One region of the Pseudomonas fluorescens group sp. PF-1 genome, then DNA from elsewhere that is predicted to be linked to it. Evidence: predicted binding sites of a transcription regulator. Region 1 holds the regulator's gene; each other region holds the start of a gene.

Region 1 (10,734 bases):
CAGCCAGTCAACCGCTACCCACGAACCGCCCCAAATGCCCACCACGCTGAAAATCATGGCCAGCACCGGCAGGGAAATGAAGCCGGCCCAGAGGCGCGGGGCAATAATGTACTTGAGCGGGTCGACCCCGATCATTTCCAGGCTGGACAGCTGTTCGGTGGACTTCATGTTGCCGATTTCCGCCGTCAGCGCCGAACCGGCACGCCCGGCAAACAGCAACGCAGTGACCACGGGCCCCAGTTCGCGCAGCAGCGTCAGCGCCACCATCTGCCCGACCGCCTGCTCCGAACCGTAGCTGGACAGAATGTTGAACCCTTGCAGCGCCAGTACCATGCCGATGAACACACCGGAGACCACGATGATCACCAGGGACATCACGCCCACCGAGTGCAGCTGTTTGACCAGCAAGCCAAAACCGCCGCCAATACCGCCACGCCCGAGAAGCGCGTGAAACAGAAATATGGCCGAACGACCGAACACCGACAGCACATCGATGCCGGCCTGGCCGAACCGGCGCACTCGCTCTATAAGTGAAATCTTGCGCATCAACGCTTCCCCAGAAGATCTGCGCGGTAGTCCGTCGCTGGAAAGTGATAGGGGACCGGACCGTCCGGATCGCCTGTCATGAATTGACGGATACGCGGCTCGTCCGAGTTCATCAGCTCGTCAGGCGTGCCCTGCCCCAACACCTGCCCGTCGCCGACCACATAGATGTAGTCGGCGATGCTCGCGGTTTCGGCCAGGTCGTGGGAGACCACGATGCTGGTGATGCCCAATGCATCGTTGAGCAAGCGGATCAGGCGCACCAGTACGCCCATGGCGATAGGGTCCTGACCGACAAAGGGCTCGTCGTACATGAGAATTTGCGGATCGAGCGCAATCGCCCTCGCCAGCGCGACGCGGCGCTTCATGCCGCCTGACAGCTCGTCGGGCATCAGATCAAGGGCGCCGCGCAAACCCACGGCCTGCAATTTGAGCAGGACGATATCGCGGATCATTTCTTCCGGCAGTTGGGTGTGAACACGCAGCGGAAAGGCGACGTTCTCGAAGACATCGAGGTCGGTAAAGAGTGCGCCGCTCTGAAACAGCACGCCCATGTGCTTGCGGGCGTCGAACAGATCGCTGCGCGACAGTTCTGGCAGGTTCTGACCGTTGACCCAGACTTCGCCTTTGGTAGGCCGCAATTGTGCGCCCATCAACCGCAACAGCGTGGTCTTGCCACACCCGGAAGGCCCCATGATGCCGGTGACCTTGCCGCGGGGAATACGGATATCGACGTTATTGAAAATGCTGCGCGCACCGCGCTTGAAGGTCAGTCCCTTCAGCTCGACCGCGTAGGCGTTATCGGCACTCATCTAAACTCCTTGCGATGCAGCCTCTCACTCGGACGCCTGGCTTCCTGACAAAAGCACATCCGCCGAGCGGGCCGAACTGGCGGCGAACTATATCACTGCAATGGCCACGCGCCCAAGGCCAATGCCGAGCCATATTCAGCAACAAGACAGGCAAAAACGCTCATTTAGAGGGATTGAGCAGCATGGAGAGACAATGCTCGACAAACTTGCGTGAGGGTTTCGATCATAACCGCTATAATCGCCGCCTTTTCATCAGGCTATACGATTCAGACATGAGCCAATCCAGCGACCTGATTCAATCAGCACAACGCACCATCCGCCTCGAGGTAGAAGCCGTACAAAGCTTGCTGCCGCATATCGACGCAGATTTCGTACGCGCCTGCGAGATGATTCTGGCCAGCAAAGGCCGCGTAGTCGTGGTCGGCATGGGCAAGTCGGGGCACATCGGCAACAAGATCGCCGCCACCCTGGCCAGCACCGGCACCACCGCATTTTTCGTGCATCCGGCCGAAGCCAGCCACGGCGACATGGGAATGATCACCCGCGACGACATCATCCTGGCGCTGTCGAACTCCGGCTCGACCAATGAAATCGTCACCCTGCTGCCACTGATCAAGCGTCTGGGCATCCAGCTGATCAGCATGACCGGCAACCCGAACTCGCCGCTGGCCAAGGCCGCCGAGGTCAACCTGAACGTTCACGTCGAGCACGAAGCTTGCCCGCTGAATCTGGCCCCCACTTCCTCTACTACGGCGGCGCTGGTCATGGGCGACGCCCTGGCCGTCGCACTGCTGGAAGCGCGCGGCTTTACCGCCGAAGACTTCGCCTTTTCCCATCCCGGTGGAGCATTGGGCCGACGCCTGCTGCTGAAGGTGGAAAATGTCATGCACGCCGGGCAAGAGTTGCCACAGGTTCAGCGCGGCACCTTGCTCAAGGATGCGCTGATGGAAATGACCCGCAAGGGCCTTGGCATGACAGTCATCCTCGAGGCCGACGGCAAGCTGGCCGGGATCTTCACCGACGGCGACTTGCGCCGCACCCTGGACCGCAGCGTCGACATCCATAGCGCCACGATAGATCAGGTCATGACCGTGCACGGCAAGACCGCCCGCGCCGAGATGCTCGCCGCCGAGGCCCTGAAAATCATGGAAGATCATAAAATCAACGCATTGGTCGTGGTCGACAGCGAAGACCGCCCGGTCGGCGCCTTGAACATGCACGATTTGCTGCGTGCAGGAGTAATGTAATGAGCGCGGACCTGCTGCAACGCGGCCAACACATCAAACTGGCAGTATTCGATGTCGATGGCGTCCTGACCGACGGGCGCCTGTACTTTCTCGAAGACGGCAGCGAATTCAAGACCTTCAATACCCTCGACGGCCAGGGCATCAAGATGCTGATGGCGGCCGGCGTCCAGACCGCGATCATCAGCGGCCGCAAAACCCCGGTGGTTGAGCGACGGGCGAAAAACCTTGGCATCCCGCATCTGTACCAGGGGCGCGAAGACAAACTGGTGGTGCTCGACGAGCTTCTCGGCCAACTCAACCTAAGCTATGAGCAGGTCGCTTATCTAGGCGACGACCTGCCGGACCTGCCGGTCATTCGCCGCGTCGGCCTGGGCATGGCGGTGGCCAATGCCGCAAGCTTTGTGCGTGAACACGCTCACGGAGTAACCCTGGCCCGCGGTGGCGAGGGTGCCGCCCGCGAATTCTGCGAATTGATCCTGCGCGCCCAGGGCCGTCTCGATGCGGCCAACGCCGCGTACCTGTGAGCCAAACCATGCTGAACAAAAAAATTCGCAACATTCTGGTGTTCGGTTGCATTGCGGCGATTTTCGCCGCGGTCGGCTATTGGAACATCAGCCCGGAACGCTTCCTCGACAAACCGATCGCGCATGTCGACGAAAGCGAAATCGATTATTACGCTACCAACGCCCACAGCGTGCAGTTCCTGCCTGATGGCAGGCTTCAATACGAAATGACTTCCGACAAAGTCGAGCACCTCAAAGCAAGCGAAGTCACGCTGCTGACCAACCCTGACCTGAACATGTTCCGCGGCACCGAGTTCCCGTGGCACGTCCAGAGCGAAAAAGGTGAGGTCAACCCGGACGGCACGCAGGTTGAATTGATCGATTCGGTACGCATCACGCGCTTTGATGAAAAAAACCGCAGAACCCTGATCACCACCACTCGAATGACGGTGTTCCCGCAGCAACAATATGCGCAGACCGAGCAACCCGTTAGAATCGACGGCGCTGGCGGCGTATCGACCGGTACCGGAATGAAAGCGTATTTGAAAGAAAGCAGGATACACCTGCTATCGAACGTAAGAGGACAGTATGAGGCTCGTTAAAACCCTCCCTATTTTGCTCAGTCTGGGCGCAGCACTGGGAAGCGTGAGCGCCTGGGCTCTGCCGAACGATCAAGAGCAGCCTATCCGCATTCAAGCCGACGACGCCCAACTGGACGACAAGAATGGCGTTGCCACCTACAAAGGTGACGTGATCATTACCCAGGGCTCGATGAAGGTCACCGGCAACACCGTGACCATCACCCGCACGCCGACCGGCGATATCGATGTAGTGACCTCTGTAGGCAACCTGGCCTACTTCGAACAACTGCAAACCCAGGGCGACACCAAGCCTGTCCAGGGCTGGGGAGTGACCATCCAGTACCACGCCGCGCAAAACCGCGTCGTACTGATCGATCGCGCCAAAGTCATCGACAAGGACAACAACACCACCCAGGGCGAAAAAATCGTCTACGACACCGTCAAGAAGCTTGCGAGCGCTGGCCGTGCGACAGGTAACAAGGTCACCGAAGCGCGTCCGCGCATCGACATGGTGATCCAGCCGAAGAAGAAAACCGACGAGCAAAAGGCCCAGTAATGGCAACTCTGAAAGCTCAGCATCTGGCCAAGAGCTACAAGAGCCGCCAGGTCGTCCGTGATGTCAGCCTGTCCATCGACAGCGGTCAGATCGTTGGCCTGCTAGGCCCTAACGGCGCCGGCAAGACCACCTGTTTCTACATGATCGTAGGCCTGGTACAGGCCGATCAGGGCCGCGTACTGATCGACGACCTGGACGTCAGCCACCAGCCAATGCACGGCCGCGCAAAGGCCGGTATCGGCTATCTGCCGCAAGAAGCGTCGATCTTCCGCAAACTCTCGGTCGCCGACAACATCATGGCGATCCTGGAGACCCGCAAGGAACTCGACAAGGCCGGTCGCCGCAAGGAGCTGGAAAGCCTGCTGCAGGAATTCCACATCAGCCACATCCGCGACAACCTCGGCATGAGCCTGTCCGGTGGCGAACGCCGCCGTGTGGAAATCGCCCGGGCATTGGCCACCAACCCGAAATTCATCCTCCTCGACGAGCCCTTCGCCGGCGTGGACCCGATTTCGGTAGGCGACATCAAACAGATCATCCATCACCTCAAGGCCAAGGGCATTGGCGTGCTGATCACCGACCACAACGTCCGTGACACCCTCGACATCTGTGAAACCGCCTACATCGTCAACGATGGCCAATTGATCGCCGAAGGCGACGCTGCAACCATCCTGGCCAACGATCTGGTCAAGGAAGTGTATTTGGGCCATGAGTTCCGCCTGTAAGCACCGAGGTGTCTGGCTAGTCGACCGAGCGCTTGTCTCGATAAAAAATCAACACTTTTTTATTGTTACAGCGCTCTAGGCAAACACTTCAGTTTCAGGCATATAATTTGCTTATGTTTGGCGCTCCGGCGCCCTGTAGTGGATGGCGCATGTGCGCCGGCGAATAAGGTGTTTAGCCCCTGCCATGAAACCATCGCTAGTCTTAAGAATGGGCCAGCAGCTGACGATGACACCGCAGCTGCAACAGGCCATCCGCCTGCTCCAATTGTCGACCCTGGACCTGCAACAGGAAATCCAGGAGGCCCTGGAGTCCAATCCGATGCTCGAACGCCAGGAAGAAGGCGACGACTTCGATAACAGCGACCCCTTGGCCGACAACGCCGAACAGAAACCCAACCCCGACATTCAGGAACCCTCCTACCAGGAAAGCGCACCGACGGTTGATAACCTCGAGGAAGGCGACTGGAACGAGCGTATCCCCAACGAACTGCCCGTCGATACCGCCTGGGAAGACGTTTACCAGACCAGCGCCAGCAGTCTGCCGAGCAACGATGACGACGAGTGGGATTTCACCACCCGCACATCGGCCGGTGAAAGCCTGCAAAGCCATTTGCTGTGGCAATTGAACCTGGCGCCCATGTCCGACACCGATCGCCTGATCGCCGTGACCCTGATCGATTGCATCAACAATCAGGGCTACCTGGACGAGACGCTCGAGGAGATACTCGAAGCCTTCGACCCGGAGCTGGACATCGAGCTGGACGAAATCGAAGCCGTCCTGCACCGCATCCAGCAATTCGAACCCGCCGGAATCGGCGCCCGCAACCTGGGCGAATGCCTGCTGCTGCAATTACGCCAGATGCCGGCCAAAACCCCTTGGCTCGCCGAAGCAAAGCGCCTGGTCATCGACTACATCGACTTGCTCGGCAGCCGCGATTACAGCCAGCTGATGCGCCGCATGAAGCTCAAGGAAGATGAGCTGCGCCAGGTGATCGAACTGGTTCAAAGCCTTAATCCGCGCCCGGGCTCTCAAATCGAATCCACTGAAGCCGAATACGTGGTTCCCGACGTGATCGTGCGCAAGGACAACGAACGCTGGCTGGTGGAACTCAACCAGGAATCGGTACCGCGTCTTCGGGTCAACGCCCAGTACGCCGGTTTCGTGCGTCGCGCCGACACCAGCGCCGACAACACGTTCATGCGCAATCAGTTGCAGGAAGCCCGCTGGTTCATCAAGAGCCTGCAAAGCCGCAATGAAACCCTGATGAAAGTTGCCACCCAGATTGTCGAGCATCAGCGCGGCTTCCTGGAGTACGGCGACGAAGCCATGAAACCGTTGGTCCTGCATGACATCGCCGAGGCGGTTGGCATGCACGAGTCGACAATTTCACGGGTGACCACACAGAAATTCATGCATACCCCTCGGGGCATATATGAACTGAAGTACTTTTTCTCCAGCCATGTCAGCACCTCCGAAGGCGGCGAATGCTCGTCCACGGCGATCCGCGCGATCATCAAAAAACTGGTTGCCGCGGAAAATCAGAAAAAGCCGTTGAGTGACAGCAAGATCGCTGGTTTACTGGAGGCACAAGGCATTCAGGTGGCTCGCCGCACCGTCGCCAAGTACCGCGAATCCCTTGGGATCGCGCCTTCGAGCGAACGCAAGCGGTTGATGTAGAGCCACGCCACAGCGTTCCAGTGGTAGGTCATTTGATCTACCGCTTTATGCACTGGCAACGAAGGAGAAGCTGTATGCAAGTCAACATCAGTGGACACCAACTGGAAGTGACCGAACCTCTTCGCACCTACATCGGCGAAAAACTCCAACGGTTAGAGAGGCACTTCGACAAGATCACCAACGTACAGGTCACGATGACCGTCGAAAAGTTGAAGCAGAAAATCGAAGCCACGCTGCATATTCCCGGCAATGAAGTGGTCGCGAACGCGGAACATACCGATATGTACGCGGCGATCGACGCACTGACCGACAAGCTGGATAAACAACTCAAAAAGCATAAGGAAAAGACCCAGAGCCTCCTCCAGGGCGCTACCGGTCGTTAACACCCCCAACCCATGATCCGACTTGAAAGCATCCTGACCCCCGGCCGTTCACTTGTGAACGTGCCGGGCGGCAGTAAAAAGAAAGCCCTCGAACAAATTGCCAACCTGATCGCCCGGGAAGTGCCGGATCTGGAGATGCAAGATGTCTTCGAGGCGTTGATTGCCCGTGAAAAACTCGGCTCGACGGGTTTTGGCAACGGCATCGCCATTCCCCACTGTCGCCTGAAGGGCTGCTCTTCACCCATCAGTGCCCTGATGCACCTCGATGCCCCCATAGATTTCGACGCCATCGACGGCGCACCGGTTGACCTGTTGTTCGTTCTACTGGTCCCGCAAGCCGCTACCGATGCGCACCTGGAACTTTTGCGCCAAATTGCCAGCATGCTCGACCGCAAGGAAGTGCGCGAAAAACTGCGCAGCGCCCCGAGCAATGAAGCCTTGTATCAGGTTGTCCTGGACGAGCAAAACGGTCAGTAATCATGCGCTTGATCATCGTCAGTGGCCGCTCCGGCTCAGGTAAAAGCACCGCCCTTGATGTACTCGAGGACAGTGGCTACTACTGCATCGACAACCTTCCCGCCGGGTTGCTGCCGGAACTCGCCGAACGCGCATTGATCCACACCGAACTGGCACAGCCGCTGGTGGCCGTGTCCATTGATGCACGCAACCTGCCAAGTCACTTGTCGCGATTCCCCGAATTGCTCGAAGAAGTCCGCAGCCGGCATATCCAGTGCGATGTTCTGTACCTGGATGCCGACGAAGAAACCTTGCTCAAGCGTTTTTCGGAAACCCGTCGTCGTCACCCGCTGAGCAGTGCCAATCGTTCGCTGGCTGAAGCGATCAACGATGAAACCAGCCTGCTCGGCCCCATAGCCGACCTTGCCGATCTCAAAGTCAACACCACCAACCTCAACCTGTATCAGCTACGGGATACGATCAAGCTGCGCCTGTTGAACCAGCCGGAACCCGGTACAGCCTTCCTGGTGGAGTCCTTTGGTTTCAAGCGTGGCATGCCCGTGGATGCCGACCTGGTATTCGACGTGCGCTGCCTGCCCAATCCCTACTGGAAACCCGAGCTTCGGGCGCAGTCCGGGCTTGATCAACCGGTTGCCGAGTACCTGGCAGCCCAGCCGGACGTGGAAGAGATGTTCCAGGACATTTCCACATATCTGCTCAAATGGTTGCCCCGCTTTGCCGCCAGCAACCGCGCCTATGTCACCATTGCCATCGGCTGCACGGGCGGACATCACCGCTCCGTCTACCTGACCGAACGCTTGGGCAAGACGCTGCAACAATCCCTGAAGAACGTCCAGGTCCGCCACCGCGACCTCAGCTAAAGGATTCACACCGCGATGCCTGCTCTGGAAATCGAAATCATCAACAAGCTGGGCCTGCACGCCCGTGCTTCTGCAAAATTCGTCGGAGTCGCCGGTGAATTCAAGGACTGCACGATCAGAGTCGGACGCACTCCGGAATCTACGGTCGACGGCAAAAGCATCATGGCAATGATGATGCTCGCGGCTGGCAAGGGCACCAAAATCTACATCAACACCGAAGGCGAAGACGCGCAAAAGGCGCTGGATGCGTTGAAAGACCTGATCAACCGCTATTTCGACGAAGGCGAGTAAACGCGTATCGAGGCCAAACCCGCTCGATAGCCCACAAAAAAAGGCGCACCACCCATCAGGTGGTGCGCCTTTTTTGTGACAGGGGAGTTTAGCTGCCCGCCACCGTCATCCGCTCGATCAGTACCGACCCCGTACGGATATTGCTGCGCAGTTCCAGGTCATTACCCACGGCAACGATCTGCTTGAACATGTCACGCATGTTACCGGCGATGGTCACTTCCTGGACCGCGAACTGGATTTCACCGTTCTCGACCCAATAACCCGCAGCGCCACGGGAGTAGTCGCCCGTGACCATATTCAGGCCCTGCCCCATCAATTCGGTCACCAGCAGGCCACGCCCCATGCGACGCAGCAAGGCCGCCTGATCTTCATCACCATGGGTGACGAACAGGTTATGCACGCCTCCGGCATTCGCGGTGCTCGGCATGCCGAGCTTGCGACCGGAGTAAGTACCGAGGATGTAGGACACCAGCTCGCCCTTTTCAACGAACGGCTTCGCGTAAGTCGCCAGACCATCGCCATCGAAGGCCGCGCTGCCCAAGGCACGCATCAAATGCGGACGCTCATCGATGGTCAGCCATTCAGGAAACAGCTTCTGACCCAGGGTGCCTTCAAGGAACGATGACTTGCGATACAGGCTGCCGCCGGAAATCGCCGACAGGAAGCTGCCGAACAAACCACCGGCCAACTCGGCGGAAAACAGCACCGGCACTTCGCAGGTTGGCACCGGACGCGCGCCGAGACGGCTTGCCGCCCGTTGTGCGGCACGCTGGCCAATGCTCACCGGATCAGCCAGCAAATTGCCCTGGCGATTCACGTCATACCAATAATCGCGCTGCATCTGACCATCGGCCTCGGCGATCATCACGCAGCTCAGGCTGTGCCGGGTCGACGCATAACCGCCGATAAAACCGTGGCTGTTGCCATAGACACGGCAGCCTTGATGAGTGCTCAGCGTAGTGCCATCGGCATTCTTGATCCGGCTGTCGGCAGCAAATGCGGCCGCTTCACAGGTCAGCGCCTGCTCGATTGCCTGCTCCGGCGTGATATCCCATGGGTGGAACAGGTCGAAATCCTGAACGTCACGCGCCATCAGAGCAGCATCCGCCAGACCCGACGCTTCGTCTTCCGAGGTGTGTTTGGCAATGGCCAAGGCGGCGGCTACGGTCTCACGAATCGCCTCTGGACCGCTGGCCGAGGTGCTGGCCGAACCCTTGCGCTGGCCAACGTACAAGGTGATACCGAATCCCTGATCACGATTGAATTCGACGGTTTCGACTTCGCGCTGGCGCACCGTGGTCGACAGGCCCTGCTCCAGGGACACCGCCACTTCACAGGCACTGGCCCCCTGGCGCCTGGCTTCAGCGATGATCTGCTCGACTTGTTCTTGCAGTGCCGGCAACGCTTGTGGGCCGACGCTTTCAACTGCACTCATGCTGTTCTCCACTCAAATTCTGCTTTCGGAATAGGTCATCGAGCGACCGGGCCGGACAAGCGGCCCCCGACTGGTTATCATGGCGGCGTTTCTTTGCGGACGGCCACCATGGTTGATTCTTACGACGACTCCCTCGATACGGGAGAAAAAAGCAAATCCCAGGTCAAACGCGAGCTGCATGCTCTGGTTGACCTTGGCGAACGCCTTACGACACTCAAGCCTGACTTGCTGGCAAAACTGCCCTTGACCGACGCTTTGCGCCGGGCCTTGGCCGATGCGCCCAAGCACACGGCGAACATCGCGCGTAAACGGCACCTCCAGTTCATCGGCAAACTGATGCGCGATCAGGACACTGACGCCATTCTGGTCTTGCTTGATCAACTCGATGCCTCCACTCGCCAATACAACGAACGCTTCCATAACCTGGAGCGCTGGCGTGATCGCCTGATCGCCGGCGACGATGCAGTCCTGGAAAAGTTCGTCATCGACTACCCGGAGGCTGATCGCCAGCAATTGCGCTCCCTGATCCGTCAGGCCCAGCACGAGCTGGCGACCAACAAGCCACCGGCATCGAGCCGTAAAATCTTCAAGTACATCCGTGAGCTGGACGAGACTCAACGCGGTCTGCGCTGAGACTCTGATC
Region 2 (10,734 bases), 1.3 Mb from region 1:
CGGAGTTGAAATTGGCCATAGCTGCCCCCACCACTGTATTTGCACAACTGACGAACCTTTCTTTCCATGCATGCAATCAGCCAGATTCGACTAACATTCAATCAGGATCGCCCTGATTTACACGACGACGATTCCGCAGGCATTGCTGTTCAGGAGGCCAAGCCTGCTCTACAGGCGCCGCCGATGTACAAGGTGGTTTTGTTCAATGATGACTACACACCGATGGATTTCGTCGTCGAAGTGCTCGAGGTGTTTTTTAACCTGAATCGCGAGCTGGCGACCAAGGTCATGCTGGCCGTCCATACAGAAGGGCGGGCAGTATGTGGAGTGTTTACCCGCGACATCGCCGAGACCAAGGCCATGCAGGTCAACCAGTACGCCAGGGAAAGCCAGCATCCGCTACTCTGTGAAATCGAGAAGGACGGTTAATCGCCGGACACTTGGGTATGAGGTGAAGCTATGTTAAACCGCGAGCTCGAAGTCACCCTCAATCTTGCCTTCAAGGAGGCCCGTTCGAAGCGTCATGAATTCATGACCGTCGAGCATCTCCTGCTGGCCCTATTGGACAATGAGGCTGCCGCCACCGTATTGCGTGCCTGCGGCGCAAACCTCGACAAACTCAAGCACGACCTGCAGGAGTTCATTGACTCCACCACGCCGTTGATCCCCGTGCATGACGAGGACCGCGAAACCCAGCCAACCCTGGGCTTCCAGCGTGTACTGCAACGTGCTGTGTTTCATGTACAGAGCTCGGGCAAACGTGAAGTGACTGGCGCCAACGTGCTGGTCGCGATCTTCAGTGAGCAAGAGAGTCAGGCAGTGTTCCTGCTGAAACAGCAGAGCGTTGCCCGTATCGATGTCGTCAACTACATCGCCCATGGCATTTCCAAGGTGCCGGGGCACGGCGATCACTCTGAGGGCGAGCAAGATATGCAGGACGACGAGGGCGGTGAGTCTTCTTCTTCAGGCAACCCACTGGATGCTTATGCCAGTAACCTCAACGAACTCGCGCGCCAGGGTCGTATCGATCCGTTGGTCGGTCGTGAGCTGGAAGTCGAGCGCGTTGCGCAGATCCTGGCGCGTCGTCGCAAAAACAATCCGCTGCTGGTAGGCGAGGCGGGCGTGGGTAAAACCGCGATTGCCGAAGGTCTGGCCAAGCGCATTGTCGACAACCAGGTACCGGACCTGCTGGCCAACAGCGTGGTTTACTCCCTCGATCTGGGTGCCTTGCTGGCCGGGACCAAATATCGCGGTGATTTCGAGAAGCGCTTCAAGGCGTTGCTCAATGAACTGAAAAAACGTCCACAGGCAATCCTGTTCATCGATGAGATCCACACCATCATCGGTGCGGGTGCAGCGTCCGGCGGCGTCATGGATGCTTCGAACCTGCTCAAGCCGCTGCTGTCGTCGGGTGATATCCGTTGCATCGGTTCGACGACCTTCCAGGAGTTCCGCGGTATCTTCGAGAAGGACCGTGCCTTGGCTCGGCGCTTCCAGAAGGTCGATGTGTCCGAGCCTTCGGTGGAAGACACCATCGGTATCCTGCGCGGCCTGAAAGGGCGTTTCGAGACCCATCACAATATCGAATACAGTGATGAAGCCCTGCGCGCCGCTGCCGAACTGGCCTCGCGCTACATCAATGACCGGCACATGCCGGACAAGGCCATCGACGTCATCGACGAGGCGGGTGCCTACCAGCGCCTGCAGCCGATCGAGAAGCGCGTAAAACGCATCGAGGTGGCTCAGGTCGAGGACATCGTCGCGAAAATCGCGCGGATTCCGCCAAAACACGTCACCAGTTCCGACAAGGAGCTGCTGCGTAACCTTGAGCGTGACCTGAAATTGACGGTGTTTGGTCAGGATGCCGCGATCGACTCCCTGGCGACCGCGATCAAACTGTCCCGTGCCGGACTCAAGTCGCCTGACAAGCCTGTCGGTTCGTTCCTGTTCGCCGGTCCTACCGGTGTCGGTAAAACCGAAGCGGCGCGCCAGCTCGCCAAGGCCTTGGGTGTCGAGCTGGTTCGTTTCGACATGTCCGAGTACATGGAGCGCCACACCGTATCGCGTCTGATCGGTGCGCCTCCGGGCTATGTCGGGTTCGATCAGGGCGGTCTGCTGACCGAAGCCATTACCAAGCAGCCTCACTGCGTGCTGTTGCTCGATGAAATCGAGAAAGCGCATCCGGAAGTCTTCAACCTGCTGCTGCAGGTCATGGATCACGGTACGTTGACCGATAACAACGGGCGCAAGGCGGATTTCCGTAACGTGATCGTCATCATGACGACCAACGCCGGTGCCGAGACCGCAGCCCGTGCCTCGATCGGTTTCACCTATCAGGATCACTCTTCCGATGCGATGGAAGTGATCAAGAAAAGCTTCACGCCGGAATTCCGCAACCGCCTGGACACCATCATTCAGTTTGGTCGCCTCAGTCACGAGGTTATCAAGAGCGTGGTGGACAAGTTCCTCATCGAGCTTCAGGCGCAGCTGGAAGACAAGCGTGTGCTGTTGGAGGTTTCCGATGCGGCCCGCAGCTGGCTGGCGGCCGGTGGTTACGACGCAGCAATGGGTGCTCGACCAATGGCTCGCCTGATCCAGGACAAGATCAAGCGTCCGCTGGCAGAGGAGATTCTCTTTGGCGAACTGGCCGAACATGGCGGTGTGGTGCACATCGACATCAAGGACGGCGAGCTGACCTTCGAGTTCGAGACCACGGCCGAAATGGCCTGACGTTAAACCGCTGCAAAGCAAAAAGGCGCCGATTGGCGCCTTTTTGCGGTCTGTCAGATTTACGTCTGCCCCTTGTGGGAGCGAGCCTGCTCGCGAATGCGTTATAGCAGTGAAAGAGATGCTGGCTGACACGACGCTTTCGCGAGCAGGCTCGCTCCCACATTGGTTGCGGTGGGCTTCATATTTCGGACATACAAAAACGCCCGGCATAGCCGGGCGTCTTGTATTGACTTGATTAGCGAGCGCGGTAAGTGATGCGCCCTTTGCTCAAGTCATAGGGCGTCAGCTCGACGCGCACTTTGTCACCGGTAAGAATACGAATGTAGTTCTTGCGCATCTTGCCGGAAATATGCGCGGTTACGACGTGCCCATTTTCCAACTCCACACGAAACATGGTGTTGGGCAGGGTGTCGACGACAGTGCCTTCCATTTCGAAGCTGTCTTCTTTCGACATGCAGTAAAGCCCTCGGTGTCCAATGAATGGCCCGGTGCAACTGCGCCAGGCAAAAGCGGCGTGCATTGTGCCCGAAAAGTGGGGTTCAAGCCAAGGGGTTTAGGCCGTGCTCTAGTTCAGGGCAACCCAACGCTGGTTAATCAGCAATTCAATGGGTCGATATTGCGTCTTGTAGCTCATTTTTTTGCAGTTCTTGATCCAGTAACCCAGGTAGACCGCGTCCAGCCCCAGGCGCCGGGCCTCGCCAATCTGCCACAGGATCGCGAAACGCCCCAGGCTTCGGCGGTCTTCTGCAGGCTCATAGAAGGTGTAGACCGCCGACAGACCGTTCGGCAGAAGGTCGGTGACAGCGATGGCCAGCAGCCGCCCGTCGAGGCGAAATTCATAGAAACGCGAGAAAGGCAGGTCACGTACCAGGAATGTCGAAAATTGATCGCGGCTCGGCGGATACATGTCGCCATCGGCATGACGCTGTTCGATGTAGCGCTGGTAAAGGTCGAAATACTCTTCGCTGAAGCCTGGTTTTGCCGGGCGTACCTGCAAGTCGGCATTGCGTTTGAAAATGCGCTTCTGCTGACGGTTGGGGGTGAATTGTCCTACGGGGATGCGTGCAGGCACGCACGCATTGCAGTTTTGACAATGCGGCCGATAGAGGTGATCGCCACTGCGACGAAAACCCATTTCCGACAGGTCCGCATAGACATGCACATCCATGGGCTGGCTAGGATCGAGGAACAGGGTTGTAGCCTGCTCCTCTGGCAGATAACTGCAAGAGTGGGGCTGAGTGGCATAGAACTTCAAACGCGCCAACTCGGTCATGATCAACCCTCGGGATAAACTTTTAATTAGGGGGCGTCTCTAAGTGTAAGCCACGCGCGCGAAAGTCGCTCAGCAAACCCAGGTCGCACGGCTGGACTGGCCCAGGTACTGCGACAGATAGCCGGCAAACGCGCTGCGGGGAATCGCTCGCGCACCGAGGCTATGCAGATGGTCGGTCGGCATCTGGCAATCGATCAGCACGAAACCCCATTCTTTCAGGTGTTGCACCAAGGTGGCAAAGCCATACTTGGAGGCGTTGTCGGCGCGGCTGAACATGGACTCGCCGAAAAACAATTGCCCCATTGCCAGGCCGTACAGCCCGCCAACCAGTTCACCCTGATCCCAGACCTCCACCGAATGCGCATAACCGCGCTTGTGCAGCTCAAGATAGGCGTCCTGCATGGCTTGCGTGATCCAGGTGCCATCGGCGTAGTCGCGCGGTGCTGCGCAAGCACGGATGACGGCGGCAAAATCCTGGTCGAAGGTCACCTGATAGCGTTGTTGGCGCAGCAATTTGTTCAGGCTGCGCGAGACGTGCAGTTCGTCGGGAAAAAGTACGGTGCGCGGGTCCGGCGACCACCAGAGAATCGGCTGGCCTTCCGAGAACCAGGGAAAGCAACCGTGCCGGTACGCCCGGATCAGCCGGTCGGCGGACAGATCGCCGCCGGCGGCCAGTAGACCATTGGGGTCGCGCATGGCTTTATCCAGCGGCGGGAACGTCAGGGTATTGCGTTGTAACCAAGTCAGCATGGCGTCCGGGCTTGCAGAGAGGGGAGGGTAGTGGCGATTGTCGGCCCACCACCCAGTGTGCCGTCAAGCGGCGGGAATGTCGTCGAGGTATTTTTCCGCGTCCAGTGCCGCCATGCATCCTGCTCCGGCGGAAGTGACGGCCTGGCGATAGACGTGGTCGGCCACATCGCCGGCGGCAAATACCCCGGCGATGGCCGTCGCTGTGGCATCGCCTTCGCTGCCACCCTTGACCAGCAGGTAGCCGTCACGCATTTCCAGCTGGCCGGTGAAAAGGTCGGTGTTGGGCTTGTGGCCGATGGCAATGAACACGCCGGCGAGCGGCAGCTCCTGGGTGTCTCCGGTGTGGCTGTCACGCAGACGCGCACCGGTGACGCCACTGGCATCGCCCAACACTTCATCCAGATGCTGGTTCCAGTGCAGGCGGATATTGCCATTGGCGGCTTTCTCGAAGAGTTTGTCCTGAAGGATCTTCTCCGAGCGCAACTTGTCCCGACGGTGAATCAGATGCACTTCCCTGGCAATGTTGGACAGGTACAACGCTTCTTCAACCGCCGTATTGCCGCCACCGATCACGGCGACGACCTGATTGCGATAGAAGAAGCCGTCGCAAGTCGCGCAAGCCGAAACCCCTTTGCCGGCAAACGTTTCTTCCGAGGGCAGTCCCAGGTATTGCGCGGAGGCTCCAGTGGCAATAATCAGCGCATCGCACGTGTAGGTTCCGCTGTCTCCCGTGAGTTCAAACGGGCGCTGTTGCAACTTGGCCGTGTGGATGTGGTCGTAGACGATCTCTGTGTCAAAACGTTCGGCGTGTTTTTGCATGCGCTCCATCAGGGCAGGGCCTGTGAGGCCTTCGACATCGCCGGGCCAGTTATCGACTTCGACGGTGGTGGTGAGCTGGCCACCTGCCTGTATGCCGGTAATGACAACGGGTTTGAGGTTGGCGCGGGCGGCATACACGGCTGCGCTGTAACCGGCGGGGCCGGAACCCAGAATGATCAGGCGGTGATGCTTCGCTTCGCTCATAAAAACACCTCATAAGCCTTTGTCACAAAAGAGAATGCGTGCTCAAATTGAGTCGCACGTGATGTGCTTTTGACTATGCTGCAACCTAAGGTTTCAAGCATGGCATCGGACGAACAAACCCGTACAATGCGTGGCTGTCACAGTGTTTGTAACAAAATAAGCAGTGCGTTTCGTGTTTATAAAAACCGAGGCGCAATGTTAAAAGTAGTACTTGTTACGCCCGTTAACTTTTTACCTGCCTGGATTGGGCAGTTTTTTTGGCAGTTTTTATAGTCATTCAACAGATGGACGCGCCATAGGCGCAGGAAAAGAAGCGTTTTGAAGAAATCCACCGCAGCACCTAAACCAGCCGTCGTTCCGCTCTGGCGCCAGCATTTGCACTACCGACTCAAGGAAGGTGCATTGATCGCCATTGGTGCCTTGTGCCTGTTCCTGATGATGGCCTTGTTGACCTATGGCAAGGACGATCCGGGGTGGAGCCACAACAGCAAGATCGACGACGTACAGAATTTCGGCGGGCCGGCGGGCTCCTATAGCGCCGATATCCTGTTCATGGTGCTCGGTTATTTCGCCTACGTCTTCCCGCTGCTGCTGGCGATCAAGACCTACCAGATATTCCGTCAACGCCACGAGCCATGGCAGTGGAGCGGCTGGCTGTTTTCCTGGCGGCTGATCGGCCTGGTGTTTCTGGTGCTGTCCGGCGCTGCGTTGGCGCACATCCATTTCCATGCCGCGACCGGGTTGCCGGCCGGTGCTGGCGGCGCGCTGGGGGAAAGCCTCGGCGATCTGGCAAAGAACGCCCTGAACATCCAGGGCGGAACGCTGCTGTTCATTGCGCTGTTCCTGTTTGGCCTGACGGTGTTCACCGACCTGTCCTGGTTCAAGGTGATGGACGTCACCGGCAAGATCACCCTCGACCTTTTCGAACTGTTCCAGGGCGCGGCCAATCGCTGGTGGGCGGCCCGTACCGAGCGCAAGCAACTGGTCGCGCAGTTGCGTGAAGTCGATGATCGCGTGCATGACGTGGTCGCGCCGACCGTCACCGACAAACGCGAGCAGGCCAAGGTCAAGGAGCGCCTGATCGAACGTGAGCAGGCGCTGAGCAAGCACATGTCCGAGCGCGAGAAGCAGGTACCGCCTGTGATCGCGCCGGCCCCGGTCAAGGCGCCCGAGCCAAGCAAGCGCGTACAGAAAGAGAAACAGGCGCCGCTGTTCGTCGACAGCGCCGTGGAAGGCACCTTGCCACCGATCTCGATTCTCGACCCTGCGGAAAAGAAACAGCTCAATTACTCACCGGAGTCCCTGGCGGCGGTCGGTCACTTGCTGGAAATCAAACTCAAGGAATTCGGCGTCGAAGTTACCGTGGACTCGATCCATCCGGGTCCGGTGATCACCCGTTACGAAATCCAGCCGGCGGCCGGGGTCAAGGTCAGCCGTATCTCCAACCTGGCCAAAGACCTGGCGCGCTCCCTGGCCGTGACCAGTGTGCGGGTCGTGGAAGTGATTCCCGGCAAGACCACGGTCGGTATCGAGATCCCCAACGAAGACCGCCAGATCGTGCGTTTCTCCGAAGTGCTCTCGACGCCCGAGTACGACAATTTCAAATCGCCGGTCACCCTGGCCCTGGGCCATGACATCGGCGGCAAGCCGGTGATCACCGACCTGGCGAAAATGCCTCACCTGCTGGTGGCCGGTACCACCGGTTCCGGTAAGTCGGTGGGCGTGAACGCGATGATCCTGTCGATCCTGTTCAAGTCCGGCCCGGAAGACGCCAAGCTGATCATGATCGACCCGAAAATGCTCGAGCTGTCGATCTACGAGGGCATTCCGCACCTGCTTTGCCCGGTCGTCACCGACATGAAGGACGCCGCCAACGCCCTGCGCTGGAGCGTTGCCGAGATGGAGCGGCGCTACAAGCTGATGGCGAAGATGGGCGTGCGAAACCTGTCGGGCTTCAACGCCAAGGTCAAGGAAGCCCAGGACGCCGGCGAGCCGTTGAGCGATCCGCTGTACAAGCGCGAAAGCATCCACGACGAAGCGCCGTTGCTGCAAAAGCTGCCGACCATCGTGGTGGTGGTCGACGAATTTGCCGACATGATGATGATCGTCGGCAAGAAGGTTGAAGAACTGATTGCCCGTATCGCGCAGAAGGCGCGTGCCGCCGGTATTCACTTGATTCTTGCGACCCAGCGTCCGTCGGTGGACGTGATCACCGGTCTGATCAAGGCCAACATCCCGACCCGCATGGCGTTCCAGGTTTCGAGCAAGATCGACTCGCGCACCATCATCGACCAGGGCGGCGCCGAACAGCTGCTGGGCCATGGTGACATGCTGTACATGCCGCCGGGCACCAGTCTGCCGATTCGCGTCCACGGTGCGTTCGTTTCCGATGACGAGGTACACCGGGTGGTCGAAGCCTGGAAACTGCGCGGTGCGCCGGAGTACAACGACGACATTCTCAACGGTGTCGAAGAGGCCGGTAGCGGCTTTGAAGGCAGCAGCGGTGGTGGCGACGGCGATGATCCCGAAGCTGATGCGCTGTACGACGAGGCGGTGCAGTTCGTTCTGGAAAGCCGTCGCGCGTCCATTTCCGCGGTTCAGCGCAAGCTGAAAATCGGCTACAACCGCGCTGCGCGCATGATCGAAGCCATGGAAATGGCCGGGGTCGTGACGTCCATGAACACCAACGGCTCGCGTGAAGTCCTGGCCCCCGGCCCGGTGCGCGACTGACCTGATTTTTGAAGGACGGCGTCTTGAGGCGCCGTCCGCACTCCCACGAATATTATGAGGACTCCCATGCGTCTTATCCGCATGCTGTTGCCGGTACTGGCCTTGACCACGCTCTCGGCCCACGCCGATGAAAAGGACGTGGCGCGTCTGACCCAACTGCTGGAAAAATCCCAGACCCTGACCGCACGTTTCTCCCAGTTGACCCTCGATGGTACAGGCACCCAATTGCAGGAAACGGCCGGTGAAATGTCCCTGCAACGCCCGGGATTGTTCTACTGGCACACCAATGCGCCAGCCGAACAGACCATGGTCTCCGACGGCAAGAAAGTGACCCTGTGGGACCCCGATCTGGAGCAGGCCACCATCAAGAATCTCGACCAGCGCCTGACCCAGACCCCAGCCTTGCTGCTGTCCGGTGACGTGTCCAAGATCAGCCAGAGCTTCGACATCAGCGCCAAGGAAGCCGGCGGCGTGATCGACTTCACCTTGAAGCCGAAAACCAAGGACACCCTGTTCGACAGCCTGCGTCTGTCGTTCCGCAATGGCCTGGTCAATGACATGCAATTGATTGACAGTGTCGGTCAGCGCACCAATATCCTGTTCACTGGCGTGAAGGCCAACGAGCCGATCCCGGCTTCGAAATTCAAGTTCGACATCCCCAAGGGTGCGGACGTGATCCAGGAATAACACACAACACCCTTGTAGGAGCGAGCCTGCTCGCGATGGGCGTTAACGATAACGCTGGCGGCCTGACACCCAGCGGTGCCCTTGAGTCCATCGCGAGCAGGCTCGCTCCTACAGTGGGGACGGTGTTCAATTGAGGTTTCAGAGGTAGTGATGGACCTGTTTCGCAGTGCCCCGATTGCCCAGCCATTGGCCGCCCGTTTGCGCGCGACCAATCTGGACGAGTACGTCGGTCAGGAACACGTGCTCGCTCGCGGCAAGCCATTGCGCGAAGCCCTGGAGCAGGGTGCCCTGCATTCGATGATCTTCTGGGGGCCGCCGGGCGTGGGCAAGACCACCCTGGCGCGTCTGCTGGCGGAAGTCTCGGACGCGCACTTCGAAACGGTGTCGGCGGTGTTGGCCGGGGTCAAGGAAATCCGCCAGGCCGTGGAAATCGCCAAGCAACAGGCCGGGCAATACGGCAAGCGCACCATCCTCTTCGTCGATGAGGTTCATCGCTTCAACAAGTCGCAGCAGGATGCGTTCCTGCCGTACGTCGAAGACGGCACGCTGATTTTCATCGGCGCGACCACGGAAAACCCGTCTTTCGAACTCAATAACGCCTTGCTCTCTCGTGCCCGCGTCTACGTGCTCAAGAGCCTCGACGAAGCGGCGCTGCGCAAACTGGTGCGGCGTGCGTTGACCGAAGAGCGTGGCCTGGGCAAGCGCCAGCTGACCTTGAGCGATGAAGGCTTCCAGATGCTGTTGTCGGCCGCCGATGGCGATGGCCGGCGCCTGCTCAATTTGCTGGAGAACGCCTCGGACCTCGCCGAAGACAGCAGCGAGATCGGCGTCGATCTGCTGCAAAGCCTGCTGGGCGATACCCGTCGGCGTTTCGACAAGGGCGGCGAAGCGTTCTACGACCAGATTTCCGCGCTGCATAAATCCGTACGCGGCTCCAATCCCGATGGCGCGTTGTACTGGTTCGCGCGAATGATCGACGGTGGATGCGATCCGCTGTACCTGGCCCGGCGCGTGGTGCGCATGGCCAGCGAAGACATCGGCAATGCCGACCCGCGGGCGCTGAGCCTGTGCCTGGCGGCGTGGGAGGTGCAGGAGCGCCTCGGCAGCCCCGAAGGCGAACTGGCGGTGGCCCAGGCCATCACCTACCTGGCCTGCGCGCCGAAAAGCAACGCGGTGTACATGGGCTTCAAGGCCGCGATGCGCAGCGCCACCGAGCACGGTTCCCTGGAAGTGCCACTGCACCTTCGCAATGCCCCGACCAAACTGATGAAACAGCTGGGCTATGGCGACGAATACCGTTATGCCCACGATGAGCCGGATGCCTATGCCGCCGGCGAAGACTATTTTCCGGAAGAACTCGAGCCTCAACGCTTCTATCAGCCCGTACCACGTGGCCTGGAATTGAAGATTGGCGAGAAGCTCAATCACCTCGCACAACTGGATCGTTTAAGCCCCCGGCAGCGGAGAGAATAGTGGTTCCCCTGATCATTGCGGTTTCCGTCGGCGGGATGGCCGGCACGCTGTTGCGCTTCGCCACCGGT
Region 3 (10,734 bases), on a different contig from region 1:
CTGGACGGAGATCACCGGCGCGGGCGTCGGTGAAACAAGCACCTTGGCATGCATCTGTTCACACCCGCCGCCGCGGCGCATCCCGCGCACCGGGCAGGCATCCAGATAATCGAGGCCCACGGCCAGTTTCAAATGACGTTCGGGCCGGGCCAGTTCATTGGTCACGTCGAAACTGTACCAGGCGTCATCCAGCCAGGCTTCGGCCCAGGCATGGCTGGCCAGGTGTTCGCTGTTTTCGCTGTACAGATAACCCGAGACATACCGCGCCGGAATCCCCAGGCTGCGGGCACAGGCGAGGAACGCGTGGGTGTGGTCCTGGCACACGCCCGAACGACCTGCGAAGGCCTGGGCCGCACTGGTGTCCACTTCGGTGGCGCCCGGCGTGTAGGTCATGTGCTGATTCAGGCCGTGCATCAAGTCGATCAGCGCCGTGCGATCGCGGCGTTGCTTGCATTCCTTTTCGGCAAACGCGCGCAGGGCTGCGTCGGCTTCGGTCAGGCGGGTGAAGCGCAGGAACGGCAGCGCCGATTGGCTCTCGTGCTCGGCTTCGCGCAATTCGTCGATGTCGACCTGACCACGGGCGCCGATGATGATCGCTTCGTGCGGTTCGTCCATGGTCAGCACGTGCAGGATGTTGCCGAACGGATCGAGTTGCGCGCGCACCGGCCGCGGCAGGTCGAGCTGCCAACTGAGCACGTGCTGGCGCTCGCTGTCATGGGGGGTCAGTCGCAGGTACTGGATGCTCGCGCGCACCTGATCTTCGTAGTGATAGGTGGTCTCGTGGCTAATCGAAAGTCTCATGCCGCCTCCAGATAAGAACTGTGAATCGCGTTACCCAACTGGCGCACCAGCGGGATGAACTCGGTGAGCCAGGCGTGCAGGCCTTCGTCGAGGATTTCGTTGATGCCGGTGTAGCGCAGTCGCGCGTCCATTTCCGCCGCCAGGCGTTGCGCGGGACGGCCGTTGGCTCCCGGCAACTGGGCAAGGATCTGGTCGATTTCTTCGGTGCACGCCCGCAGGGAGCGCGGCACATCCGCCCGCAGCAACAGCAACTCGGCCACATGCCGGGCGCCGGGTGCGTCGCGATAAATTTCGGTGTAGGCCTCGAAGGACGACAAGGCCCGCAGCAAGGCACTCCACTGGTAGTACGCGTGGGCCGTGCCATCGCTGACCGCTTCAGCCTGATCACCCGCCATTTCGTAGCGGGCATCGAGCAGGCGCAACGTGTTGTCGGCGCGCTCGATGAAGGTCCCCAGGCGAATGAAACGGAACGCATCGTTACGCATGATGGTGCCGTAGGACGCGCCCCGGAACAGGTGGGAACGTTCCTTGATCCACTCGCAAAAACGGCTCATGCCGTAGCGACTGAGGCCCTGCTCTGCAATGCCGCGAATTTCCAGCCAGGTCGCGTTGATGTTCTCCCACATGTCCGCGGTGATTCGGCCACGCACCGCGTGGGCACTGGCCCGCGCGGCACCGAGACAGCTGTAGATGCTCGCCGGGTTGGCCGCATCCAGGGCGAAAAAATGCAGCAAGCGTTCGGCATGCAACTCGCCGTGGCGTTCGAGGTAATCGTCCAGGGTGCCGGTGATCAGCAGCGGCATGGCCAGTTCGTGCAGGCCGTCACCGCGTCCATCCTGTGGCATCAGCGACAGCGAATAACTGATGTCGAGCATCCGTGCGAGGTTTTCCGCCCGCTCCAGGTAACGCGACATCCAATACAGATCCGAGGCAGTTCTACTTAACATGACAGGCTTCCTTCAATCCTCGACCACCCAGGTGTCCTTGGTTCCGCCGCCCTGGGAGGAGTTCACCACCAGGGAGCCTTCGCGCAGGGCGACACGGGTCAAACCGCCGGGCACGACCCGGGTTTCGCGACCAGACAATACAAACGGGCGCAGGTCGATGTGGCGTGGCGCGATGCCGCTTTCGACAAAGGTCGGGCAGGTCGACAACGACAGCGTCGGTTGCGCGATATAGGCATGGGGCTTGGCAATGATCCGCGCACGGAAGGCTTCGATTTCCGCCGCCGTCGCCGCCGGCCCCACCAGCATTCCGTAACCGCCGGAGCCCTGGGTTTCCTTGACCACCAGTTCCGGCAGATGGGCCAGGACGTGGGAAAGTTCCGAGGGGTTACGGCACTGCCACGTCGGTACGTTCTTCAGGATCGGTTCTTCATCCAGGTAGAAACGGATCATGTCGGTCACGAACGGGTACACCGACTTGTCGTCCGCCACCCCGGTGCCGATGGCATTGGCCAACACGACATTGCCGGATCGGTAAGACGACAGCAGCCCTGGCACGCCGAGCATCGAGTCCGGATTGAACGCCAGCGGGTCGAGGAAGGCGTCGTCGAGGCGCCGGTAGATCACATCGACGGCTTTTGGCCCGTCGGTGGTGCGCATGAACACCTTGTCGTCACGCACGAACAGGTCCGCGCCTTCCACCAGCTCCACACCCATTTCCCGCGCCAGGAACGCATGCTCGAAAAATGCACTGTTGAAGCGCCCCGGCGTCAACACCACGACGCTCGGGTTGTCGATCGGGCTGGAGCTTTTCAGGGTATCAAGCAACAGGTTCGGGTAGTGGTCGATGGGGGCGATGCGTTGCGCCGCGAACAATTCGGGGAACAGTCGCATCATCATCTTGCGGTCTTCGAGCATGTAGCTGACACCGCTCGGCGTACGCAGATTGTCTTCGAGCACGTAGTACGTGCCGTCGCCGTCGCGCACCAGATCGACACCGGAGATGTGCGAATAGATATCGCGGTGCAGATCCAGCCCCTGCATTGCCAACTGGTATTGCTCGTTGGCCAGCACCTGCTCGGCCGGAATGATGCCGGCCTTGATGATGCGTTGCTCGTGATAGAGGTCGGCGAGGAACATGTTCAACGCCTTGACCCGCTGGATGCAGCCACGCTCGACAATGCGCCATTCACTGGCGGGAATGCTGCGCGGAATGGTGTCGAAGGGAATCAGGCGCTCTGTCCCCTGCTCATCACCGTAGAGCGTGAAAGTAATCCCGGCGCGATGAAACAACAGATCGGCCTCGCGTCGCCGTTGTGCCAAAAGCTCGTCAGGCGTTTCGGACAGCCAACGGGCAAACTCCCGATAATGCGGGCGGACCTGGCCGCCGGCATCGTACATCTCATCAAAATAGGTGCGGATCATGCCGTACTCCTTGTCACCCGGACATACAGGCCTTCGCAAGGCCCGTGCCATCGGCAGAAACGCTTTGATATCAATCGGTTGGATAATCGTTACGCAGACACCGCACCAATCCTGTGCGGTAAATGCCCCAACCTGATCGCCCCCGCTTCATTGCAAGGCGTTGCAGTCGCCTGTCACCAGCATAGTCTGTGGGAGGCGGCTTGCCGGCGAAGGAGGGTCATTCCGTCATGGAGGGCTCTTCGAGGTCGTGTTCGGTTTGCCGGCGACAAAAACGAAAACGGCCAACCCAAAGGTCAGCCGTTACTGATGCTTGCTACTGTTCATAAGTTTATGCGAGTCGCCCTCGTACCTCCTGCTTGACACCCCAGCCTTCAATGATGCCGCCCAATGGCTCGACCACGGCTTCGAAACCCTGCTCGAAGTCGCCGATGTCATCGTAAGTGGCGTACATGACTTTGCTCAGTTCAAGGGCCCATGCGCCGTCATCGCGCACACTGATTTGCGCATTCAGGGATTCACCACGGTAATGACCTGCCGCCCTGCGTGCCCGCTCCTCGTCCGGGAAAATGGCGTAGAACTCGATGGGATGGAACCGTGAAAAGTCGAAACCGCCCTCTTTCATGCGGCGCAGAACGCTGCTGCTGATATCTTCTTGATAGGCTGTGCTCATGAAACGTCCTCCTCAAACTGATGGATAGACTTTCCGTACTCCCAGCGCCCGCCACCGAACGGTGCGAACGACGGCATCCGATGTGCCGACGGGAAACAAGCATGTAGCTGACAAGACCAGACCTTAGCGATCCATTCGCTGATCTCGCCTGCAGATTAGCCCCAAGATAGAGCCGCTGCCAAGGCCTGGTTGAGAATGTGACAGGAGATGTTCAGATTGGCGTGATGCCGAGGATTTGAATGCTGTTCTGGGCCTTGAGACTTTTGACAGTCGCATCGGCGGTTCGCCCTTCCAGATCGTTCAGATCCAGTTCGGCGGCGACGGGAAGCAACCGGGCCTTGATGAGTTTGGCGGCGTGTTCGTTATCCGGGCACTCGTCGCACTCAAAGACTTCGTCGACAGTTTCACCGTGATCATCCACGAAAGTGATTTTCCACTTTTGCATCAGTGCCTCCTCGATAAAACCCATGGATGGGCTTACTTCTATCTCGACCTGATTAGCTGGCTAATCGTTCCGCTGATTTTCCTCCGGCACCTCATGAAAAAAGGGCCGTCAGCGGCGTGATTGAACACCACCGCGGACAGCCCTTTTTGATTGACGCGCTATCAGTCGTTGCTTGGCTTGTTCACAGCCTGCAAAACGTACTGCGGCAAGGCAAAGGCACCGATGTGGATCTCCGGATTGTAGTAGCGGGTGATGATGCCGCTGCCGGCGAACCGTTGTTGCAGGGTTTCGCGGGACAATTTGCGATAAGCGGTATTGGTCGCGCCCCAGGCGAAGGTCATCGCGCCGCCGATATAAGTCGGCACGGCGGCCTGATAGAAGTGCCAGTCAGGGAACAGGCTGCGCAGACGACCGGCGGTGGTTTTGACTTCTTCGATCTGCATGAACGGCGTGCCGTTCTGCGTGACCAGGATGCCGCCTTCGTTCAGGCAGCGGTGGCAAGCCTGATAGAAGTTCTCCGAGAACAGCACTTCGCCTGGCCCGATCGGGTCAGTGGAGTCGGAAATGATCACGTCGAACTTTTCAGTGGTGGTGGCGACGAAGCGCATGCCGTCGTCGATCACCAGGTTCAGGCGTGGATCGTCGAACGCGCCCTTGGAGTGATTCGGCAGGAATTCCTTGCACATTTCGACCACGGTACCGTCGATCTCGACCATGGTGATGTGCTCGACGCTGCGGTGCTTGGCCACCTCACGCAACATGCCGCCGTCGCCGCCACCGATGATCAATACGCGCTTGGCGGTGCCATGGGCGAGGATCGGCACGTGGGTCAGCATTTCGTGGTAGATGAATTCGTCGGCTTCGGTGGTCTGGATCACGCCGTCCAGCGCCATGACCCGGCCCATGCGCGGGTTTTCGAAAATCACCAGGTGCTGGTGTTCGGTGCGCACTTCGTGCAGCAGTTTTTCCATGCGAAAACGCTGGCCATAGCCTTCGTAGAGGGTTTCCAGGTAGTCGTTGGTCGGGGTGATGCTCATGGGAAGTGCTCCGATGAATGCGGGTGGCAACGGACGGTTACCCGCCCATGATGGCCAATCGATCGGCTCGATTGACCGGGAAAGGCGCGCATTCTACGTCGAGGAAGATGACAGGTCGAACCTCACTTGATGTCTCGCCACAATGCCCTGTGGGAGCGAGCCTGCTCGCGATAGCGATTTGTCCGCCACATCAATTCCGAATGTGCCGCCGTCATCGCGAGCTGGCTCGCTCCCACAGATTTTATGTCGCTTGGGAGAATGACTTCAGATTCTGACGTTACCCCGTGGCCCCGCGATCGCCCAAATGATCAGGCCCAAAACCGGCAGCAACAGGATCAACAGCACCCAGAGGACTTTCATCCCGGTTTCGGCGCCACTTTTGAGTACGTTGATGATTGCCCAGATGTCCAGGGCAAGGATGATCAGGCCTACCAGGCTGTTGAACGTGGAACCCATGGTGACGCTCCTGAAGAGTGATTGGCCCTCTTAGGATAGCTGCCCGAGGCCAGGGTTCCGTTTTTATTGACAGCTTGCGGTTTTAAACGTGAACGGCCACTTTCAAGGCTTCCAGGGACGGCGCAGCGGCAATGCCGACTTCGGCGCACAGCTCCAGCACCCGCGGCACGTCGTTGCCGTAGACCAGAACGACTTGCAGTTCATCGTCGAGCAACTGGCTGAAGTTCATCAGCACATAGCCACCGTTTTCCTTGTTCAGGCTGCTCATTTGCACCTGAATGCGATTGAGCGCGGTCAGGGCTTCGGTCTTGGCCAGTTGCTTGGGCTTGATATTGAAGTCGACGCCCGGCCCGAACGAAGCAACGATCTGCGCGAACAGGTCCATGTAGGTGTCGGCCTGGAACATCACGGTCTCCGGCAGACTGCCGACGACCACCCACTCGCCCAGCGGGATCGGGAAGGTGTCGTCGTAGTTGATGTCCGGATTGGCCGCCAGGAAACCCTCGGGGTCCGCGTAAGCCTGGGCCGCCTCGTCAGCGACCTTGAGGATTTCGTCATCGCCCATGCACCCGGAGCTGATTTTGCTGATGAGTTCGACGAGTGCGGCTTTCATGGGGCGGATCCTGTAGCGAGGGAATTTTGAGGGCGCGAAGGATAACGCATTCAGTGAGTGCTGCGCAGGTTGCTCCCTCGCCACAGAAGAACAGCGTCAGCCCAGCAGTTTTTCCAACTGCGCAACGGTGTCCACAGCCCCCATGGTCCTGGCGGCTTCCAGCGCGGTGATGCCATTGGCGTCCCTGGCTTTCGGATCGGCACCTTTGCTGATCAGGTAGTCGACAATGGCGACGCGGTTGAACATCGCCGCCATCATCAGCGCCGTACGACCATCGAACGACGAGCCTTCGACTTGCGCCCCGCCTTCAACCAGCGCCGTGACCACCGCCAGGTCGCCCTTGAAGGCGGCACCGGCAATCGGGCTCTGGCCGTTGTCGTTGCGGATCTCCGGATCGGCCTTGTGTTCGAGCAAGACTTTTACCGTGTCCACATGACCATGGTAAGCGGCCAGCATCAGCAAGGTGTCGCCCTTGTGATTGCGCAGGTTCGGCGGCAAGCCCTTGGTCAGCAGCGCAGCCATCATGGCCGCATCGCCCTCCCGTGCCTTGTTGAATACCTGTTCGGCAAATTCGGCAGCTTCTTCGGGGGTCATCTGGCGGCTTTTGTCTGACATTGAACGCTCCACTTTCAGTTATTCGCAAAGCCGACAGTTTCCCGAGCAGCCCCGGTACTGTCACTTCTTTTTTCTGAAGCGGGGCCATAGGCACATTCAATATCGATATCGACCGCCGTGGATATCCTTCAGCATTTGCTCCGTCACCTGCACGTACGTTTCGGTTCCCGGCAGCCAGGCGTAGATCGGGTCAGCGCCGCTCCGGGCCGGGTCGAACGCTTCATCCTTGAGCCGGGTTTTCTGATATTTGAAGGTCCCGGTGGTCTCCATTTTCACTTTCACCCGCAGGAACAATGGCACGGCGTAGGCCGGCATCTGTTGCCGGGCGAAGGCCAGCAGCTCGCTGAAATCCAGGGTCGCCAGGGATTCGGCCGGCGTGATGGCGGCCATGCCGGCGCGGCCGTTGGTGTTGCGCACTTCCACACCATAGGCCACGGCTTCGGAAATATGCGGGTGTCGCAGGAGGATGTTCTCGACCTCGGTGGTCGAAACGTTTTCGCCCTTCCAGCGATAGGTGTCACCCAGCCGATCAACGAACTGCGCATGGCCAAAACCGATGTTGCGCAACAGATCGCCGGTGTTGAAGTAGCGGTCACCCTTGACGAACACGTCGTGGAGCACGACTTTTTCGGTCTTTTGCGGATCGGTGTAACCGTCCAGTGGCGCCTTGTCGTCGATTTTCGCCAGCAACAACCCCTGCTCGCCCTTGCCCACCTTGCGCATGAAGCCGTTGGCTTCGCGAATCGGCGCGCCGCTGTCGTGGTCGTAAACCGCCAACTCCCAGGACATCAGGGAAAAACCGACAGTGTTGTCGAAATTCAGAATGTTGGTGAAACCGATATTGCCGTCACTGGCGGCGTACAGCTCGCAGATGTGGCACACGCCGAAACGTGTCTTGAATTCACCCCATGCGCCGGGGCGCAGGCCGTTGCCGATCATTTTGGTGACGCCGTGCTGGCGGTCGTCGGCAGTAGGCGGTTGATCGACCAGATAACGGCACAATTCGCCGACGTAACCGAGGGTGGTCGCGCGGTATTTGCGCACATCGTTCCAGAACTGACTGGCGCTGAACTTGCGCCGGATGGCAAATCCCGAGGCACCGCTGATGGCCGAACCCCAGCACACGCAAAGTCCGGTGGCGTGATAGAGCGGCAAGGTGCAATAGACGACATCGTCCGGGCGCATATCCAGCGCGATCATGCCGAAGCTCGCCGAGCTGCGCATCCAGCGCCCGTGCTTGAACACCCCGGCCTTGGGCAACCCGGTAGTGCCCGAGGTGTAGATATAGAAACAGGGGTCGTCGAAAAACACCTGCTGGCTGCTGACGGGGTTGTCACAGGCGTTGTCGAGGCTGGCGGTCATCAAGTTGACGAAACCCTCGGGGGAAACGCCCGGATGGCTGTAGGTGTCCCGATCAGCGACAAACCAGGTGCGGGCCTGCGCCATCGATACCCGTTCGCGTACCGCCAGAAACGCCGCCACCAGCTCTTCGCCGACGACGATGGCCACCGGCGCCACCAGATTCAGGCTATGCACCAGGGTATCGCGGGTTTGTGAGGTATTGAGCAGCGCACTGATCGCTCCGACCTTGGCCACCGCCAATATCGTCACCAGCAGCTCCGGACGATTTTCGATGAACACCGCCACCACATCGCCCTTGCCGATGCCTTGGGCAATCAAGTGATGGGCGATGCGATTGGCCCACTGGTTGACCTGTGCATAAGTCAGCGTGACCTCGCCGTACAGCAAGGCCGGCCCTTGGGGATTGCGCAAGGTCGCTTGTTCGAAACTCCAGCCCAGGCCACACGCTTGGGTCGGGTCCTTGACGTTAGCCACTTTCATTCCCTTCACCACCCGCGGAATGGCTTTGGCAATGGACGGCAGCTTGCGGAGCATCATGCCCCAGGTGATGGTGTCGCGTGGTGTGCGGCTCATGGTTGCTCCCGTTCGATCTTTTTATTGTCGGGCGGCGTTGATTGAGCCCGAAAATACGTCAACGGTTCTTGAGCTGTACACGCGGTTTTTGAAATGTTTTGTATCCGCCACAGCGATGTTGGAAATCATGAGCATCTGCGCGCGCAATGGTTCCATCGAATCGCCGACGACCACGCAAAATGCAGGATGCACGATGGCCCTTCATGCAAATTGCACGGAAAAATAAATCAGCCAAAAACGTAACTTATTGATTTATATAGAACTTAATTAAATTCGCGTGCTGGCACAATCGCTGCAACTACCCCCTCATGCTTGCCATTCCAGCGCTAACGGAGCCGAAAGACATGAGCCTGATCCAAGAAAAATTTTCGTCCTTGTTTTCCAACTTCGAAGTCACCACCCAGCCACGACCTGACGGCGGGATTCTGCTGACCCTGCGCGGTGGCGAAGACAAAGTGTTCAAGCGCTCGATTTCCTACCAGCAATTGCACAACGGCGATCAACTGTCGTGGGTCATCAGCGCGATCCGTCGCGACCTCGCCGAACAAGCCAGCGAACTGCCACAAATCTCCATGCTCCAAAGCCAGCAGCGGTTTGCCCTGCCGACCTATCATTCGCTGTAACGCCTGAAACAACTGTAGGAGCGAGCCTGCTCGCGATAGTCGTCAACGATAACGCGCGTGTCCTGGTTAAACCCGGCGCACTCGGGTCCATCGGCAGCAGGCTGGCTCCTTGGTTATGTGTGGCTTAGAACGTCGAGGGATCGATCCGCGCAAAACTGTCCACCGTGACATGCCCCGCCAATTCCCCGCCCTCACGGGCCAGCCCGCACGTGGCCATCCCCGCCATGCGCGCCGCGTCCAGCTCTTCGACGATGTCCGACAGAAACAGAATCTGCGAGGCTTCCAGGCCAATGGCCTGTGTGATGTTGGTATAGGACTGTGCTTCGCGCTTGGGTCCTGACGTGGTGTCGAAATAGCCGCTGAACAGTGGCGTCAAATCCCCCGCTTCCGAGCAGCCGAAAATCAGGCGCTGGGCCTGGATCGAGCCCGAGGAATAGACAAACAGTTGATACCCCTGCTGATGCCAGTGCTTCAGCGCTTCGACGGCGTCGGGGTAGACGTGGCCTTTGAGTTGCCCGGCCTGGTAACCCTGCTCCCAGACCATCCCTTGCAACGCCTTGAGCGGCGTGGCCTTGCGGTCTTCGGCAATCCAGCCCAACAGAATCTCGATCACCCGCTCGACGTCGGCATCCGGCGCGTTGCTGTCGCGGCGCACGCTGGCCAGTTGTTCAGCGACATCATTGCGCCCGGCGTTCTGACGGACAAAGTCCGGCAGGTGTTTCGCGGCGTAGGGAAACAGCACGTCGAACACAAAACTCACCGCGCTGGTGGTGCCTTCGATGTCGGTGAGAATCGCTTTGATCGGCATCGTTTCAGTCCTCAAGACGCGGGAAGCGGCCAGCGATGTCTTCGCCGGTGAAATTGGCCACCCAGCCTTCCGGGTTGTTGAACAGACGAATCGCGACGAAGTGCGGATGCTCCCCCATGTCAAACCAGTGCCTGGTACCGGCAGGCACCGAGATCAGGTCGTTTTTCTCGCAGAGCACGGCGTAGACGTAATCGTCGATGTGCAGGGTGAACAAGCCACGGCCGGCGACGAAGAAACGCACTTCGTCTTCGCCATGCTGGTGCTCATCAAGGAACTTGGCGCGCAATTCGGCTTTTTGCGGGTGATCGCTGTTCAGGCTGATCACATCGACAGTGATGTAGCCGCGCTCGGTCATCAGCTTG

What was found. The regulator sigma-54, encoded in region 1, starts transcription at its own class of promoters, with help from an activator protein. The targets are predictions, from matches to a motif close to ANTGGCATNNANNTTGCTNT.
Region 2: the regulator sigma-54 is predicted to act here: its motif matches at 5,827-5,846, upstream of ACX3YD_RS26930 (DNA translocase FtsK).
Region 3: the regulator sigma-54 is predicted to act here: its motif matches at 3,203-3,222, upstream of ACX3YD_RS07980 (circularly permuted type 2 ATP-grasp protein).

Annotation. Positions count from the first base shown of each region.
Region 1 covers NZ_JBTMNG010000002.1:1,279,122-1,289,855, reverse strand. The annotation lists gene mlaE (lipid asymmetry maintenance ABC transporter permease subunit MlaE) at 1-546, opposite strand, end outside; gene ACX3YD_RS20490 (ATP-binding cassette domain-containing protein) at 546-1,355, opposite strand; gene ACX3YD_RS20485 (KpsF/GutQ family sugar-phosphate isomerase) at 1,628-2,602, shown strand; gene ACX3YD_RS20480 (KdsC family phosphatase) at 2,602-3,126, shown strand; gene lptC (LPS export ABC transporter periplasmic protein LptC) at 3,135-3,707, shown strand; gene lptA (lipopolysaccharide transport periplasmic protein LptA) at 3,694-4,242, shown strand; gene lptB (LPS export ABC transporter ATP-binding protein) at 4,242-4,967, shown strand; gene ACX3YD_RS20460 (RNA polymerase factor sigma-54) at 5,152-6,645, shown strand; gene hpf (ribosome hibernation-promoting factor, HPF/YfiA family) at 6,720-7,028, shown strand; gene ptsN (PTS IIA-like nitrogen regulatory protein PtsN) at 7,041-7,505, shown strand; gene rapZ (RNase adapter RapZ) at 7,508-8,365, shown strand; gene ACX3YD_RS20440 (HPr family phosphocarrier protein) at 8,381-8,656, shown strand; gene pmbA (metalloprotease PmbA) at 8,745-10,091, opposite strand; gene yjgA (ribosome biogenesis factor YjgA) at 10,200-10,724, shown strand.
Region 2 covers NZ_JBTMNG010000002.1:2,615,397-2,626,130, forward strand. The annotation lists gene clpS (ATP-dependent Clp protease adapter ClpS) at 67-429, shown strand; gene clpA (ATP-dependent Clp protease ATP-binding subunit ClpA) at 460-2,730, shown strand; gene infA (translation initiation factor IF-1) at 2,966-3,184, opposite strand; gene ACX3YD_RS26915 (arginyltransferase) at 3,296-4,003, opposite strand; gene aat (leucyl/phenylalanyl-tRNA--protein transferase) at 4,073-4,753, opposite strand; gene trxB (thioredoxin-disulfide reductase) at 4,817-5,776, opposite strand; gene ACX3YD_RS26930 (DNA translocase FtsK) at 6,095-8,506, shown strand; gene lolA (outer membrane lipoprotein chaperone LolA) at 8,573-9,193, shown strand; gene ACX3YD_RS26940 (replication-associated recombination protein A) at 9,344-10,666, shown strand; gene crcB (fluoride efflux transporter CrcB) at 10,666-10,734, shown strand, end outside.
Region 3 covers NZ_JBTMNG010000001.1:1,657,851-1,668,584, reverse strand. The annotation lists gene ACX3YD_RS07990 (transglutaminase family protein) at 1-801, opposite strand, end outside; gene ACX3YD_RS07985 (alpha-E domain-containing protein) at 798-1,748, opposite strand; gene ACX3YD_RS07980 (circularly permuted type 2 ATP-grasp protein) at 1,761-3,170, opposite strand; gene ACX3YD_RS07975 (ribonuclease E inhibitor RraB) at 3,499-3,840, opposite strand; gene ACX3YD_RS07970 (hypothetical protein) at 4,052-4,285, opposite strand; gene speE (polyamine aminopropyltransferase) at 4,447-5,322, opposite strand; gene ACX3YD_RS07960 (PLDc N-terminal domain-containing protein) at 5,587-5,778, opposite strand; gene ACX3YD_RS07955 (hypothetical protein) at 5,861-6,391, opposite strand; gene ACX3YD_RS07950 (ankyrin repeat domain-containing protein) at 6,488-7,006, opposite strand; gene ACX3YD_RS07945 (long-chain-acyl-CoA synthetase) at 7,103-8,941, opposite strand; gene ACX3YD_RS07940 (DUF3509 domain-containing protein) at 9,286-9,564, shown strand; gene mtnC (acireductone synthase) at 9,689-10,372, opposite strand; gene ACX3YD_RS07930 (1,2-dihydroxy-3-keto-5-methylthiopentene dioxygenase) at 10,377-10,734, opposite strand, start outside.